4 regions of the Streptomyces sp. NPDC037242 genome follow, and region 3 is predicted to be linked to each of the others. Evidence: riboswitches for the same ligand, from Rfam matches in the RefSeq annotation. Region 3 holds a riboswitch; each other region holds the start of a gene.
The links. A riboswitch is a leader RNA that binds a small molecule or an ion and turns the genes downstream of it on or off. The one in region 3 is predicted to bind cobalamin.

Region 1 (3,199 bases), on a different contig from region 3:
GCCAGGGTCAGGAACACCGCCCCGCCCAGCGCGGCCACCGGCAGCAGCGCGCGGTGTCCGGCACCCACGACCATCCGGGCGGCGTGCGGAACCATCAGCCCCACGAAACCGATCGCCCCGCTGTAGGCCACCAGTACGCCGATGACGAGGGAGGTCAGGACGAAGACGGCCGCGCGGAACCGCCCGGTGTCCAGGCCCAGCGTCCGCGCGCCCTCCTCGCCCGCGAGCAGCAGGTCGAGCGGCCGGGCGAGGGCGACGAGCAGGCCGGTGCCGACGAGCAGCGCGGCCGCGGGCAGCGCCAGTTCGTCCCAGCGGGCCCCGCCCAGGCCTCCGAGGGTCCAGAACAGCACGCTGCGGACCTGGTCGGGGTGCGCGGCGAGCACGAGCACCAGGCTGGTGAGGGCGGACAGGACGTACTGGACGGCGACTCCGGCGAGGATCAGCCGGCCGGTGGTCATGGTGCCGCCGCGCCGGGCCATCGCGTAGACGGCGACGAGCGCGCCCATCGATCCGGCGAAGGCGGCCAGCGGCACGCCGACCCCGCCGGCGAATCCCGCGCCCGCGCCGAGGACGATGACCGCGACGGCTCCCGCCGAGGCCCCGGAGGAGGCCCCGAGCAGGAAGGGGTCGGCCAGCGGATTGCGCACCAGGGCCTGGAGCACGGTGCCCGCGACAGCCAGCCCCGCGCCGACGAAGACCCCGAGCAGGACCCGCGGCATGCGCACGTCCCACACGATGGAACCGAAGGCTCCGCCGCCCGGGCCGGGTCCGGCGAGCAGGATGTCGAGCACCCGGCCGGGCGCGATCCGCACCGGCCCGAGGGCCAGGCCCGCGACCGCGGACGCGGCCAGGGCGCAGCCGAGTACGAGGACGACGACCGGGGTACGGCGCCGCCTCACGCGGCGTCGGGGTGGAGCTGGCGGCCCAGGGACTCGACGGCGTCGGCGACGCGTACGCCGAGGACGGCCGAGGAGAGCGGGAGCACGACGAAGCGCTGGTTCTTGATCGCGGGAACCTGCGCCAGCGCCGGATCGTTCAACAGGCGCTGCTTCTTGGCTTCGACGGTGGTGCCGCCGTAGTCGTAGATGAGGACGATCTCGGGCCGCCGCTCGATGACCTTCTCCCACGACACGTCGCCGAAGGTGTCCTTGAGGTCGGCGAAGGTGTTCGTCCCGCCCGCCAGCGAGACGATCTGGTTCCCGATGCCGTCGCCTCCCGAGGTGAAGGCGGAGGCCTCGCCGGAGTCGTAGACGAAGACGGAGGGCTTGGCCCGGTCCTTCACACGCGCGGTGACGGCGTCGATGCGGCGCTGCTCGTCCTCGATGACCTTCGCGCCGCGCTCGGGCACGCCGAAGGTCCGTGCCACCTCGGTGATCTCGGTCTTGAGCTGTTCGAGACCGACCGGCCCTTCGGTGCAGTACTCCACACTGAGCCGCGAGTTGATGCCGGATCGGGCCAGTCCTTCGCGGTCGCGGCCCTGCGCCTTGTCGAAGGCGCTGGAGTAGCCGCCGTAGACGAAGTCGGGGTCGGCTCCGAGGAGGACCTCCTTGGAGGGGTACTCCTTGGCCAGCACCTTGATCTTGTCGTAGGCGGGCCGGTAGGCGGGCAGTACGGCGTCGTCCAGGTAGGCGGTCCCGGCGATCCGCTCCTCCAGCCCGAGGGCGAGGAGGATCTCGGTCGCGTGCTGGTTCATGGCGACGGCCCGTCGGGGCGGGGCCTGATAGGTGCTGCTGACCCCGCAGTTCGTGACGGTGTACGGGAATCCCGGCGCAGCGGCGGCCCCTGCCGCCGGGTCTCCCCCATCCGGGGAACCACCGCAAGCGGCCAGGGGTATCAGAAGTGAAACCGGCACAAATGCCCGCAGGAGTGCGCGAGAACGCGACATGGCGAAGCCTCTCCGGGGGATCCGCGTCCCCTGGTCGAAGTGAAGAGGCGGTGCGTCAGTGTCTGACTCCCAGATCCCTCGGGCGGGCTCCGGTCACAGTGGCGGGACCGCACCGGATTCGCACCGGTTTCCTGTCCTGCACCGCCTGGGTAACGCGGCCCAGTCTGCCAGACGCCCGGCGGCGGGCACCTCGGCGGTGAGGTGGGGGAACGACGAACGCCCAGGTGCGAGGGGTCTCGCGCCTGGGCGTTCGTTCACAACGGGGCCGTAGTACGGCGTTGCAGGGGCGGCAGGATTCGAACCTGCGGCCTTCGGTTTTGGAGACCGGCGCTCTGACCAGCTGAGCTACACCCCTTCGGCGAGACCAACCATGACACGGCAGGCGCCGAAGATCCACTGAATTCGGGGATCAACTCACGGGAATTTCGCGGCTCGTGCGGGCGCCGGCGGATCGGAGCCAGGCGATGAGGGGGCCATCGTCGCTGGTCAGAGCGATATCCAGGGGGGTCAGGTCGCCGTAGCCGATCCAGTTGATGTCCGCTCCTTGAGACAACAGGTATTGGGCAGTGGACAGTCGGCCCCCGTGGCAGGCACCCCAGAAGGCGCTGGTGACGTCCTCCCGGGACGCCCCGGCGGCGAGGAACTCCTCCACCCGGTCCAGGAGTCCGAGGGCCGCGGCGTCCTGGAGGTCGACACGGGCGCCGTGGTCGAGGAGGCGGCGCGCGGCGCGCCACTGGCCGAATCCGGTCGCGTCGGCCAGCGGGGTGCCGCCGCCGAGGAGGGCGCCCGGGGCCTCGATGTCCGCGCCCACCGCGATGAGCGCGTCGACGGCGGCCACGTCGTCATTGCTCGCGGCCCAGTGCAGTGGGGTTTCCGCGTGCGAACCGACGAACCGGGCTCCGGGATCCGCCCCGGCGGCCACCAGGGCGTGGATCACCTCCGTGGTCTGCGGGTAGTGCCCGGGCCAGTCGGTGGCGATGTGCAGCAGGCTGCGCTCCCCGGCGGCCGCGCCCCGCCGGACGATGCGGCAGGTCGCGAGCCCGGGGTTCGCGTCCAGGAGCCGACGCAGCTCCGACAGGTCGCCGGCGCGGATCGCTGCCGAGACGGAGACGGCGAGCGGGTCGCCGGATTCGAGGGAGAGCATGGGGATCAGGCTACGAGGGCGCACGCCGCTCCGGCCGGTGGCGGGACCGGGGGACGCGGAGGATCGTGGGCGGGGTGATCCGTCGAGCGGCAGCTTCCGCCGTGCGCCGAGAGGAGCGCGCCGCCGGGGCGCGGCCCCGCGTCCGGGTGCGGGCGGCGCGGCTCGCGGCG
Region 2 (3,199 bases), on a different contig from region 3:
GGGCGGCGGCCCGGTCGGCGTACGGCTGGGAGCGGCGGCCGTCGGCGTCGGTGACGGCCGCGGTGCGGGCCCGGACGGCCCGGTCGTGGGTGAGGGCGGATGCGGCGCGGGAGGCCAGGTCGGCCCGGTTCGCGGCGAGTTCGGGCGCGATGGAGTCCGTGCCCCCGGTCAGTCCTCGGGCCAGGACGGAGATCTCCCGGGTCTTCTGCCGGGCGAAGGAGAGCCAGCGGCGGACCTGCGGATCGATGTCCCGCTCGGCGCCGGCGTCGAGCGGAACGTGCAGGAGGGAGCAGGACGCGGCGACGTCCACCCGGTCGGCGAGGCCCAGGAGAGTGCCGAGGGTGGCCAGCGACTTCTCGAAGTCGTTGATCCAGATGTTGCGGCCGTTGACGACACCGGCCACCAGCCGCTTGCCCGGCAGCCCGCCGACCGCTGCGAGGTCCTCCGGGTTGGCGCCGCCCGCCTCGGTGAAGTCGAGCGCCAGGCCCTCGACGGGGGAGGCGGCGAGCACCTGGAGGGCCTGGCCGAGCCGGCCGAAGTACGAGGCGACGAGCAGCTTGGGGCGGTCGGTCAGGGCGCCGAGGTCGCGGTAGGCGCGGGCGGCGGCCTTCAGCTCGGCCGGGGTGCGGTCCTGCACCAGGGCGGGCTCGTCGAGCTGCACCCACTGCGCCCCGGCGGCCCGCAGGGCCGCGAGGACCTCGGCGTAGACGGGGAGCAGCCGGTCCAGCAGCGCCAGCGGTTCGAAGTCCGCCGCCACGCCGGGAGCCGGCTTGGCCAGCAGCAGGTAGGTGATCGGGCCGACGAGCACGGGGCGGGCGGTGTGGCCGAGCGCGAGGGCCTCCTCCAGCTCGGCGACCTGCTTGGCCGGGTCGGCGGTGAAGACGGTGTCGGGGCCGAGCTCGGGGACCAGGTAGTGGTAGTTGGTGTCGAACCACTTGGTCATCTCCAGCGGGGCGGCGTCCCGGGTGCCGCGCGCCATCGCGAAGTAGCCGTCGAGCGCGTCGGCGGCGACGGCCGCGCGGTGCCGCTCGGGGACGGCGCCGACCATGGCACTGGTGTCCAGGACGTGGTCGTAGTACGAGAAGTCGCCGGTCGGGACTTCGGTGATGCCGGCCTCGGCCAGCTGCTGCCAGTTGGAACGGCGCAGTGCGGCCGCGGTCTCCCGGAGGGCGTCGGCGGTGACCCGGCCCTTCCAGTAGCCCTCGACGGCCTTCTTCAGTTCGCGGTTCTGGCCCTGGCGGGGGTAGCCGTACACGGTGGCTCGTGCTGCCGCGGCTGCGGGCTTGGCTGTCACGGAACTCTCCTTCGCGAGATGTGTCCAGGAACGCCCCGGCGACGGGACGTGGACGCGAAGGAACGACGCGGCGGGCGGCCCGTGGCGCGGAGCCGAAGCCCGCGTCTGCCGCTCGCTGTGTACGCCGACCCGCCCACGAGGTCACCGGGATGTCCGCACGCGAACGGTCGCGTGCGGGCAACGGGCAGGTCTTCGGACTCGCGGGCACGCCTGCCGGTCTCCCGGCGGGCACCTACTGGCCGTCGCTTCCCAGGACCGTTGTCCGGTCCCAGTGCGTATGACGGCGGTCGTTCCCGCTCACCGCTGCGGGGCAGTCCCGGATTCCCACCGGGTTCCCTCTTACGACGCATCCCGCCTGGCGGACGGGGCGAACCAGCTGCACCGGCCACCTTAGGGGATGTCCCGCGCTCCCCGCCGGGAGGGGTGTCAACGCGGCCCGCACGCACGCTCGGTGGGGCACGGCGACACCACTCGCCGTACCCCACCGTTCCCGCGCACCTCCGGGCACCCTCGGCCCGGAGACCTGCCGGGGCCCCTCAGCCCCGGCCGTAGGTGTGGAACCCGCGGCCGCTCTTGCGGCCCAGCAGCCCGGCCTGCACCATCCGCTGGAGCAGCGGGGGCGGGGCGTAGAGCGGTTCCTTGAACTCCTCGTAGAGGGATTCCGCGATGGCCGCGACCGTGTCCAGGCCGATGAGGTCGGCTAGCTTGAGCGGACCCATCGGGTGGGCGCAGCCCAGTTCCATGCCGGCGTCGACGTCTTCAGCACGTGCGAACCCGGATTCGGCCATCCGGATGGCCGACAGCAGGTAGGGGATGAGCAGGGCGTTGACGACGAATCCGGCCCGGTCCTGGGAACGGATCGTGGTCTTGCCCAGGGTGTCCCCGGCGAAGGCCTCCACGGCGGCGAGGGTGTCCGCCGACGTGTGGAGGGAGGACACGACCTCGACGAGCGGCAGTACGGGCACGGGGTTGAAGAAGTGCAGGCCCACCACCCTGTCGGCGCGTCCGGTCGCCATGCCCAGGCGCATGATCGGGATCGCGGAGGTGTTCGTGGCGAGGACGGCACCGGGGTCCGCGACGATCTTGTCGAGAGCGGTGAAGATCTCGGTCTTGACGTCGGGGTTCTCGGTGACCGCCTCGATGACCAGCTGGCGGTCGGCGAGGTCCTCCAGGTCCCCGGTGAACAGCAGTCGGGCCAGCGCGTCCTCCGCGGAGATCCGGTCCAGCCTGCCCCGCTGGACGGCGCGCTCCAGGGAGACGGCGATCCGCTCCCGGGCGGCGCGAGCGGCGGCGGCGTCCGACTCGGCGACGACGGTGTCCAGGCCGGCCCGGGCGCACACCTCGGCGATGCCGGCGCCCATCTGTCCCCCGCCGACGATGCCGACGCGCCGGATGGGGCTCGGCCGTACCGCGGCGTTCACGCGTTCACCTGCGCGGTGAGGGTGGCGGTGCGGACGAGGTGGCGGGTGTAGGCCTCGGGCGTGAAGAAGGCGGGGAGCTGGACCGACAGTGCCGTGTCCACGAAGACCTCGCGCGCTTCGAGGACGAGGGCCTGCGGGTCCTCGGCTTGCAGGGCGGCGCATTCGGCGTCGAGGAGGTCGATGACGGTGCCCCGGTCCACCCGGTCGTGTCGGAGCCACTGCCAGATCTGGACGCGGGCGATCTCCGCGGTCGCGGCATCCTCCATGAGGCCGTTCAGCGCTACGGCGCCGCTGCCGCGCAGCCAGGCGTCGAAGTAGCGCAGGGCGACGGCCACGTTGGAGCGGATGCCCTCGGAGCTCGGCGGGGCGGCGATCCGGCGGACGGACAGCAGATCGGCGGCGGTCACCTCGACGTCCTCACGCGTCCGCTCCAGCTGGTGGGGCCGGTCCCCCAGGACGTTGCCGAAGACCTCCCGGCAGACGG
Region 3 (3,199 bases):
ACCAGGGTGGCGTGCACGCGGCGCTTGGCCTGGGTGCCCTCGCCCGGGTCGTTGACGAGGAAGGGGTAGATCAGGGGCAGGTCGCCGAGCGCGGCGTCGGGGGCGCAGGCCGCGGACAGGCCCGCGTTCTTGCCCGGCAGCCACTCCAGGTTGCCGTGCTTGCCCAGGTGGATCATCGCGTCGGCGCCGAAGCCGCCGTCCTCGGCACGCGCCTGGATCCAGCGGTACGCGGCCAGGTAGTGGTGCGAGGGCGGCAGGTCCGGGTCGTGGTAGATCGCGATCGGGTTCTCGCCGAAGCCGCGCGGCGGCTGGATCAGGATGAGCAGGTTCCCGCGGCGCAGCGCCGCGAGGACGATGTCGCCCTCGGGATTGGCCGAGCGGTCCACGAACATGTTGCCCGGGGCATCGCCCCAGTGCTGCTCCACGCTCTCGCGCAGCTCCGCCGGCAGCTGGGCGAACCAGCGCCGGTAGTCGGCGGCCGGGATGCGGACGGGGTTGCGGGCCAACTGCTCCTCGGTGAGCCAGTCCTGGTCGTGGCCGCCGGCCTCGATCAGGGCGCGGATCAGCTCGTCGCCGTCACCCGACACCAGGCCGGGGACGTCCTCGACGGGCCCGAAGTCGTAGCCGCCGGCGATCAGGGTGCGCAGCAGCTCCACGGCGCTGGCGGGGGTGTCGAGGCCCACCGCGTTGCCGATGCGGGAGTGCTTGGTGGGGTACGCGGAGAGGACCAGCGCGACCTTCTTGTCGCGGCGCTCGATGTGCCGCAGCCGGGCGTGGCGTACGGCGATGCCCGCGACCCGGGCCGCCCGCTCGGGGTCGGCGACGTAGGCGGGCAGACCGTCCGCGTCGAACTCCTTGAAGGAGAACGGGACGGTGATCAGACGGCCGTCGAACTCGGGCACGGCGACCTGGGTGGCGGCGTCGAGGGGGGAGAGGCCCTCGTCGTTCTCCTCCCAGTTGCTGCGCGAGCCCGTCAGGCACAGGGCCTGGAGGATCGGGACGCCGAGCGAGGCGAGCGCGCCCGCGTCCCAGGACTCGTCGTCGCCGCCCGCCGAGGCGGTCGCGGGGCGGGTGCCGCCGGCCGCGAGGACGGTGGTGACGACCGCGTCGACGCCTTCGAGCGCGGCCAGCAGCTCCGGCTCGGGGGTCCGCAGGGAGGACACGTACAGCGGGACGGCCTGCGCGTCGTGGGCCTCGACGGCCTCGCACAGCGCGTGGACGAAGGCGGTGTTGCCGCTCATCTGGTGGGCGCGGTAGTAGAGCACCGCGATCCGCGGCCCCGCGGTGCTCCGCGCGGTGCGCTCCAGCGGACCCCAGGTGGGGGCGGCGGCGGGCGGCTCGAAGCCGTGGCCGGTCAGCAGGACGGTGTCGGACAGGAAGCGGGCCAGCTGGTCCAGGTTGCCCGGGCCGCCGTGCGCGAGGTAGCCGTGGGCCTCGGCCGCGATGCCGATCGGGACCGTCGAGGCCTCCATCAGCTGGGCGTCGGGGGCCTGTTCACCGGTCAGTACCACCACCGGGCGGGTCTGGCCGGGGGCCAGCAGGAGGTCGAGGCCGTCCTGCCAGGCGCGCAGGCCGCCGAGGAGGCGTACGACGACCAGGTCGGCTCCGTCGAGGAGGCCGGGGAGGTCTTCGAGGGGAAGGCGGGAGGGGTTCGCGAACCGGTACGGGACGGGGCCGTCCGCCGTGTTCGCCGCGCGGGCGCTGAGCAGATCGGTGTCGGACGTCGACAGCAGCAGGATCATGCGGCGGCAGGCCTTCCTCGGGGTTTCCGCGCCCCGGGCAGTGAGGACAGCGGGAGTTCCTGACTCACCCCCCGGATCGCTCCGCGGGGTTCACAGTGGCGGGACCGCGCCGGACTCGCACCGGGCTTCCTCCCATGTCGCCGTCCTCGGCGATTGACGGGCCGTACGGCGCCGCCGGTGGTCATCCTAGGGGGCCTTTGCCCTGGCCGGGAGCGGGGGTGCCCGGCCGCGGCGCCCTCGCCGGGGCTTTGTCCCGGCCTCTGCCCCGGAGCCCGCGCCGCAAACACCGGCGGGACCGGTCGTGGCCGGTTCGGGGTGGTGATCGACACAGGGGCCCGGCGGAGAATCGTGGGTATGCTCGCCGCCATGCCCCAGCCCCCCTCCGCCGCATCGCGGGACGAACCCGTCATACGGGACCGCGGCGACGCCTGCCCCGGCGCATTGCGCCTGCACGCGGCGGACGACGGGTTCCTCGCGCGGGTACGGATTCCCGGCGGGCTGCTCAGCGCCGCGCAGGCCGCCGTGCTGGCGGACGCGGCCGACCGGTTCGGGGACGGGCACCTGGAGCTCACCTCGCGCGGCAACGTGCAGTTGCGCGGCCTCACCGACGGCTGCGCCGCCGGGCTGGCCGAACTGCTCGGCACGGCCGGACTGCTGCCCGCGCCCTCGCACGAGCGGATCCGGAACATCGTCGCCACCCCGCTGGCGGACCCCGCTCCCGTACGCGCGCTGGACGCGGCGCTCTGCGCGGACCCCAAGGCGGCGGCCCTGTCGGGCCGGTTCCTGTTCGCCGTCGACGACGGGCGCGGGGACGTGGCCGCCCTCGACCCCGACGTGGCCCTGCTCGCGCAGCCCGGCGGCCGGGTCCTGGTCCGGCTCGGCGCGGCGCCCGACGCGGTGGAGGTGGCCGCCGCCGACGCCGCGGCGGCCGGACTCGAAGCGGCCCTGCACTTCCTCGACGCCGCGGCCGGCGCCGGTACCCGGGCTTGGCGGATCGCCGAACTCCCCGCCGAACACGCCCTGGACGCCCGTGAGTTCGCCGCCCGCCTGGAGGAGCGCGGCATCCGCGCCCGGCACGTGCCCGACGCGCCCCGCCCGTACGCGGACCCGCCCGCTCCCGGGGTGCACGCGGACGCGCTCTGCGTACTGATCCCGCTCGGCCGGCTCGCCACCGGCCAGTGGCGCGAGCTGCCCGGCGACCTGCGGATCACGCCGTGGCGCAGCATCCTCGTCACCGCCGGTGCCGATATCGACGTCGATGCCGGCGCGGGCGCCGCCGCCCGCGCCGCCGGGCTGGTCACCTCGCCCGACAGCCCCTGGGAGTCCGTCACCGCCTGCACCGGCAGGCCCGGCTGCGCCAAGTCCCTCGCCGACGTACGCGCCGACGCGCGAGCCGTCGCGGAACGGGCGCGCGGACCCCTGCCCGTGCACTGGTCCGGGTGCGAGCGCCGGTGCGG
Region 4 (3,199 bases), on a different contig from region 3:
CAGGTCCGCGTCGGCCAGCTCCTCCGCCCGGTCCACGAACCGCACCACGACCCCCGGCTCCGCCGCGAGCGCGTCGACGTCCGTGAAGTTCGACATCAGCGGCACCGCGCACACCGCGACCCGCAGCACGTCCTCGCCGACCGGCGGGGCGACCACGGACTCCCGTACCGCGCCGCGCAGCGAGACCCGCAGCCCGTCCTCCTCGTCGATGCCCAGTCCGTGCTGGAAGGGCAGCACCCCGTACGTCGCCCGCCCGGTGAGCCCGCGCAGCATCTCCATGCCGGGCTCCAACAGGGAGACGTCCCCGCGGAACTTGTTCACCAGGTACCCGGCGATCAGCGACTGGTCCTCGGGCGAGAGCAGCGCCGTCGTGCCGAAGAAGGACGCGAAGACCCCGCCGCGGTCGATGTCCCCGACCACGACCACCGGGAACCGCGCGGCCCGCGCGATGCCCATGTTCACGATGTCGGTCCGGCGCAGGTTGATCTCGGCCGGACTCCCCGCCCCCTCGCAGATCACGGCGTCATACGTGCCCCGCAGCTGCTCCAGGCAGTCCGTGACGATGCCGAGCAACTGCTCCTGCCGCCCGCCGTGGTAGCCGCGGGCGCTCATCTCGCCCACCGGCTTGCCCAGCAGCACCACCTGGCTGCTGCGGTCGCTGCCGGGCTTGAGCAGCACCGGGTTCATCAGCGCGGTCGGCTCCACGCGCGCGGCCTGCGCCTGCATCGCCTGCGCACGCCCGATCTCGGCGCCCTCGCGCGTCACGAAGGAGTTCAGCGACATGTTCTGCGCCTTGAACGGGGCCACCTTCACGCCCTGCCGGGCCAGCCAGCGGCAGATGCCCGCCGTGACCACGCTCTTGCCCGCGTCCGATGTCGTACCGGCGACGAGCAGTCCGCCGCCGCGCTTCGCGCCGCTCATGCGCGCCGCCCCTTCCTCGTCATGCGGGAGACCCGGGAGACCTGGGAGGCCTTGGAGACCTGGGAGACCAGCAGCCGGGCCGACACACAGGCTCCCAGAGCCAGCCACGTCACCTGCCGCGACAGCCGTACCGCCCGCTCGATGTCCGCGACCTGCACCGGCCGCCCCTGCGCGCCGTTCAGCACGGCCCGGTGCTCGACCCGGCCGCCGTACGCGAGGGTGCCGCCGAGGCGTACGCCGAGAGCCCCGGCGAACGCGGCCTCCACGGGCCCGGCGTTCGGGCTCGGGTGGGCGGCGGCGTCCGCGCGCCAGGCCCGTACGGCCCCCCTCCGGTCGGGTCCGGCCAGTACGGCGGCGAGCGCGGTCAGCCGGGCGCCCGGCCAGCCCGCGACGTCGTCCAGCCGGGCCGAGGCCCAGCCGTAGCGCAGGTAGCGGGGCGACTTGTGGCCGACCATCGCGTCCAGGGTGTTCACGGCGCGGAAGGCCAGCAGCCCGGGGACGCCGGCGAGGGCTCCCCAGACCAGGGCCCCGACCACCGCGTCGGAGGTGTTCTCGGCGACCGACTCCACGACGGCGCGGGCCATCTGCTGCTCGTCCAGGGAGTGCGGGTCGCGCCCGCACAGGTGCGGCAGCCGCTCCCGGGCCACCTCGGCGTCCCCGGCGGCGAGCGCGCCGCCGATGGCGCGGGCCTCCCGGCCCAGCGAGGTGCCGCCCACGACGGCCCAGGTGGCGGCGGCGGTCAGGGCGATCCGGGCGGCCGCGGGCCGGGAGCGCACGGCCCGTGCGCCCAGCGCGCCGACAACGGCCGCGCCCCCGGCGCACACCAGGGTGTGCAGGGCGCCCCGGGCGCGGTCGTCGCGCCACAGGGCACGCTCGACGGCGGCGGCGGTCCGTCCGAAGGCGGCCACGGGGTGCCCACGGCGAGGATCACCGAGGATCCGGTCGCCGATCAGGCCGGCCGTGGCGCCGTACGCGAAAACGCGATCGGCACGCATGGTGGCAGGTATGTCCTCACTCAGGGTCCGCGCCCTGGTTCGACGTGACCGGCGGCGAGAGTTCCTGGCTCCCGGATCCACTCGGCAGAGCGTCCGGTGACAGTGGCGGGACCGCGCCGGATTCGCACCGGACTTCCTCTCCATGCCGCCGTATTGGCTCGGGCAGTCCACCACGCACCGCGAACGCCCGTCAACTCGCCGTTGACCTGCGGCGGGGTACGCGAAAGCTCCCCCCGGGAGAAACCCGGAGGGAGCCCTGACGCGTGGTGTGCGAGTGCCTCAGCTGACGATCAGGTAGATCGCGTAGGTCACGGCCGCCGCGCACAGTGCGAAGCAGGCGTACGCGCCGCTGCGGGCCAGGGTGGCGGTGCCGCCCTGTTCGGTGGCGGCCTCGTGCTTGGAGAGGCCCACGAGGCCCAGGGTGAAGAGGGCCACGAGCGCGACGGTGGCGGAGAGGCTGACCCCGAAGACGGAGCCGAGTGCTGCCCAGTCGATCTTCATACTGCCGTTTCCTCTGTCGTTCTCGGGGTCAGACCGCGGCGGCCGGAGCCGCAGGGGTCGCCGGGGTGGCCGTCGTGGCCGGGATGGTGGCCTTGAGGGCGTCGTCCGTCACCGCGGCGGTCGTGCCCGCGATCGGCGGGACGGCGACGGCGGCCATGGCGGTGGTGACCACACCGGGCTGCTCGGCTTCGGCGCCGGCCGGCTCCACGTCGTTGACGTTGTTGTGGTCGACGACCTGGCGGCGGGAGATGACCCAGATGGCGACGCACGAGGCGACCAGGAAGACCGCCACGCCGGTGACGCCGACGTCACCGGTGCGCATGACCAGCTCGGCGCCGGAGGCGACGAGGGCGGCGGCCGGCAGGGTCAGGCCCCACGCGATGAACATGCGGGTGGCGGTGGACCAGCGGACCACACCGCCCTTGCGGCCCAGGCCCGCACCCATGACGGCGCCGGAGCACGCGTGCGTGGTGGAGAGGGAGAAGCCGAGGCTGGAGGAGGCCAGGATGACGCTGGCGGCCGAGGTCTGGGCGGCGAAGCCCTGCTGCGGCTGCAGGTCGGTCAGGCCGCTGCCCATGGTGCGGATGATGCGCCAGCCGCCGAGGTAGGTGCCCATCGCGATGGCCAGGCCGGCGGAGACGATGACCCAGACCGGCGGGTTGGAGCCGGGGGCGAGCGCACCGCCGGCGACGAGCGCCAGGGTGATGATGCCCATCGTCTTCTGGGCGTCGTTGGTGCCGTGCGCGAGGGAGACGAGGCCGGCCGAGGCGATCTGACCGGCG

Region 1: it holds a riboswitch for cobalamin, as region 3 does, so the genes downstream of both, ACZ7GJ_RS25020 (ABC transporter substrate-binding protein) here and cobN (cobaltochelatase subunit CobN) in region 3, are expected to answer to the same signal.
Region 2: it holds a riboswitch for cobalamin, as region 3 does, so the genes downstream of both, metE (5-methyltetrahydropteroyltriglutamate--homocysteine S-methyltransferase) here and cobN (cobaltochelatase subunit CobN) in region 3, are expected to answer to the same signal.
Region 4: it holds a riboswitch for cobalamin, as region 3 does, so the genes downstream of both, ACZ7GJ_RS34430 (cobalamin biosynthesis protein) here and cobN (cobaltochelatase subunit CobN) in region 3, are expected to answer to the same signal.

The regions. Positions count from the first base shown of each region.
Region 1 is NZ_JBVJUY010000022.1:107,765-110,963, reverse strand. It holds gene ACZ7GJ_RS25025 (FecCD family ABC transporter permease) at 1-899, opposite strand, end outside; gene ACZ7GJ_RS25020 (ABC transporter substrate-binding protein) at 896-1,885, opposite strand; cobalamin riboswitch at 1,922-2,059, opposite strand; tRNA gene ACZ7GJ_RS25015 (tRNA-Trp) at 2,167-2,240, opposite strand; gene ACZ7GJ_RS25010 (ankyrin repeat domain-containing protein) at 2,295-3,029, opposite strand; gene ACZ7GJ_RS25005 (DUF4352 domain-containing protein) at 3,104-3,199, shown strand, end outside.
Region 2 is NZ_JBVJUY010000014.1:42,373-45,571, forward strand. It holds gene metE (5-methyltetrahydropteroyltriglutamate--homocysteine S-methyltransferase) at 1-1,294, opposite strand, end outside; cobalamin riboswitch at 1,461-1,686, opposite strand; gene ACZ7GJ_RS18445 (3-hydroxybutyryl-CoA dehydrogenase) at 1,831-2,715, opposite strand; gene aceB (malate synthase A) at 2,712-3,199, opposite strand, start outside.
Region 3 is NZ_JBVJUY010000001.1:236,788-239,986, forward strand. It holds gene cobN (cobaltochelatase subunit CobN) at 1-1,742, opposite strand, end outside; cobalamin riboswitch at 1,781-1,908, opposite strand; gene ACZ7GJ_RS00985 (cobalamin biosynthesis protein CobG) at 2,109-3,199, shown strand, end outside.
Region 4 is NZ_JBVJUY010000042.1:37,261-40,459, reverse strand. It holds partial or broken gene ACZ7GJ_RS34435 (cobyric acid synthase) at 1-921, opposite strand, end outside; gene ACZ7GJ_RS34430 (cobalamin biosynthesis protein) at 918-1,916, opposite strand; cobalamin riboswitch at 1,954-2,102, opposite strand; gene ACZ7GJ_RS34425 (hypothetical protein) at 2,196-2,417, opposite strand; gene ACZ7GJ_RS34420 (inorganic phosphate transporter) at 2,446-3,199, opposite strand, start outside.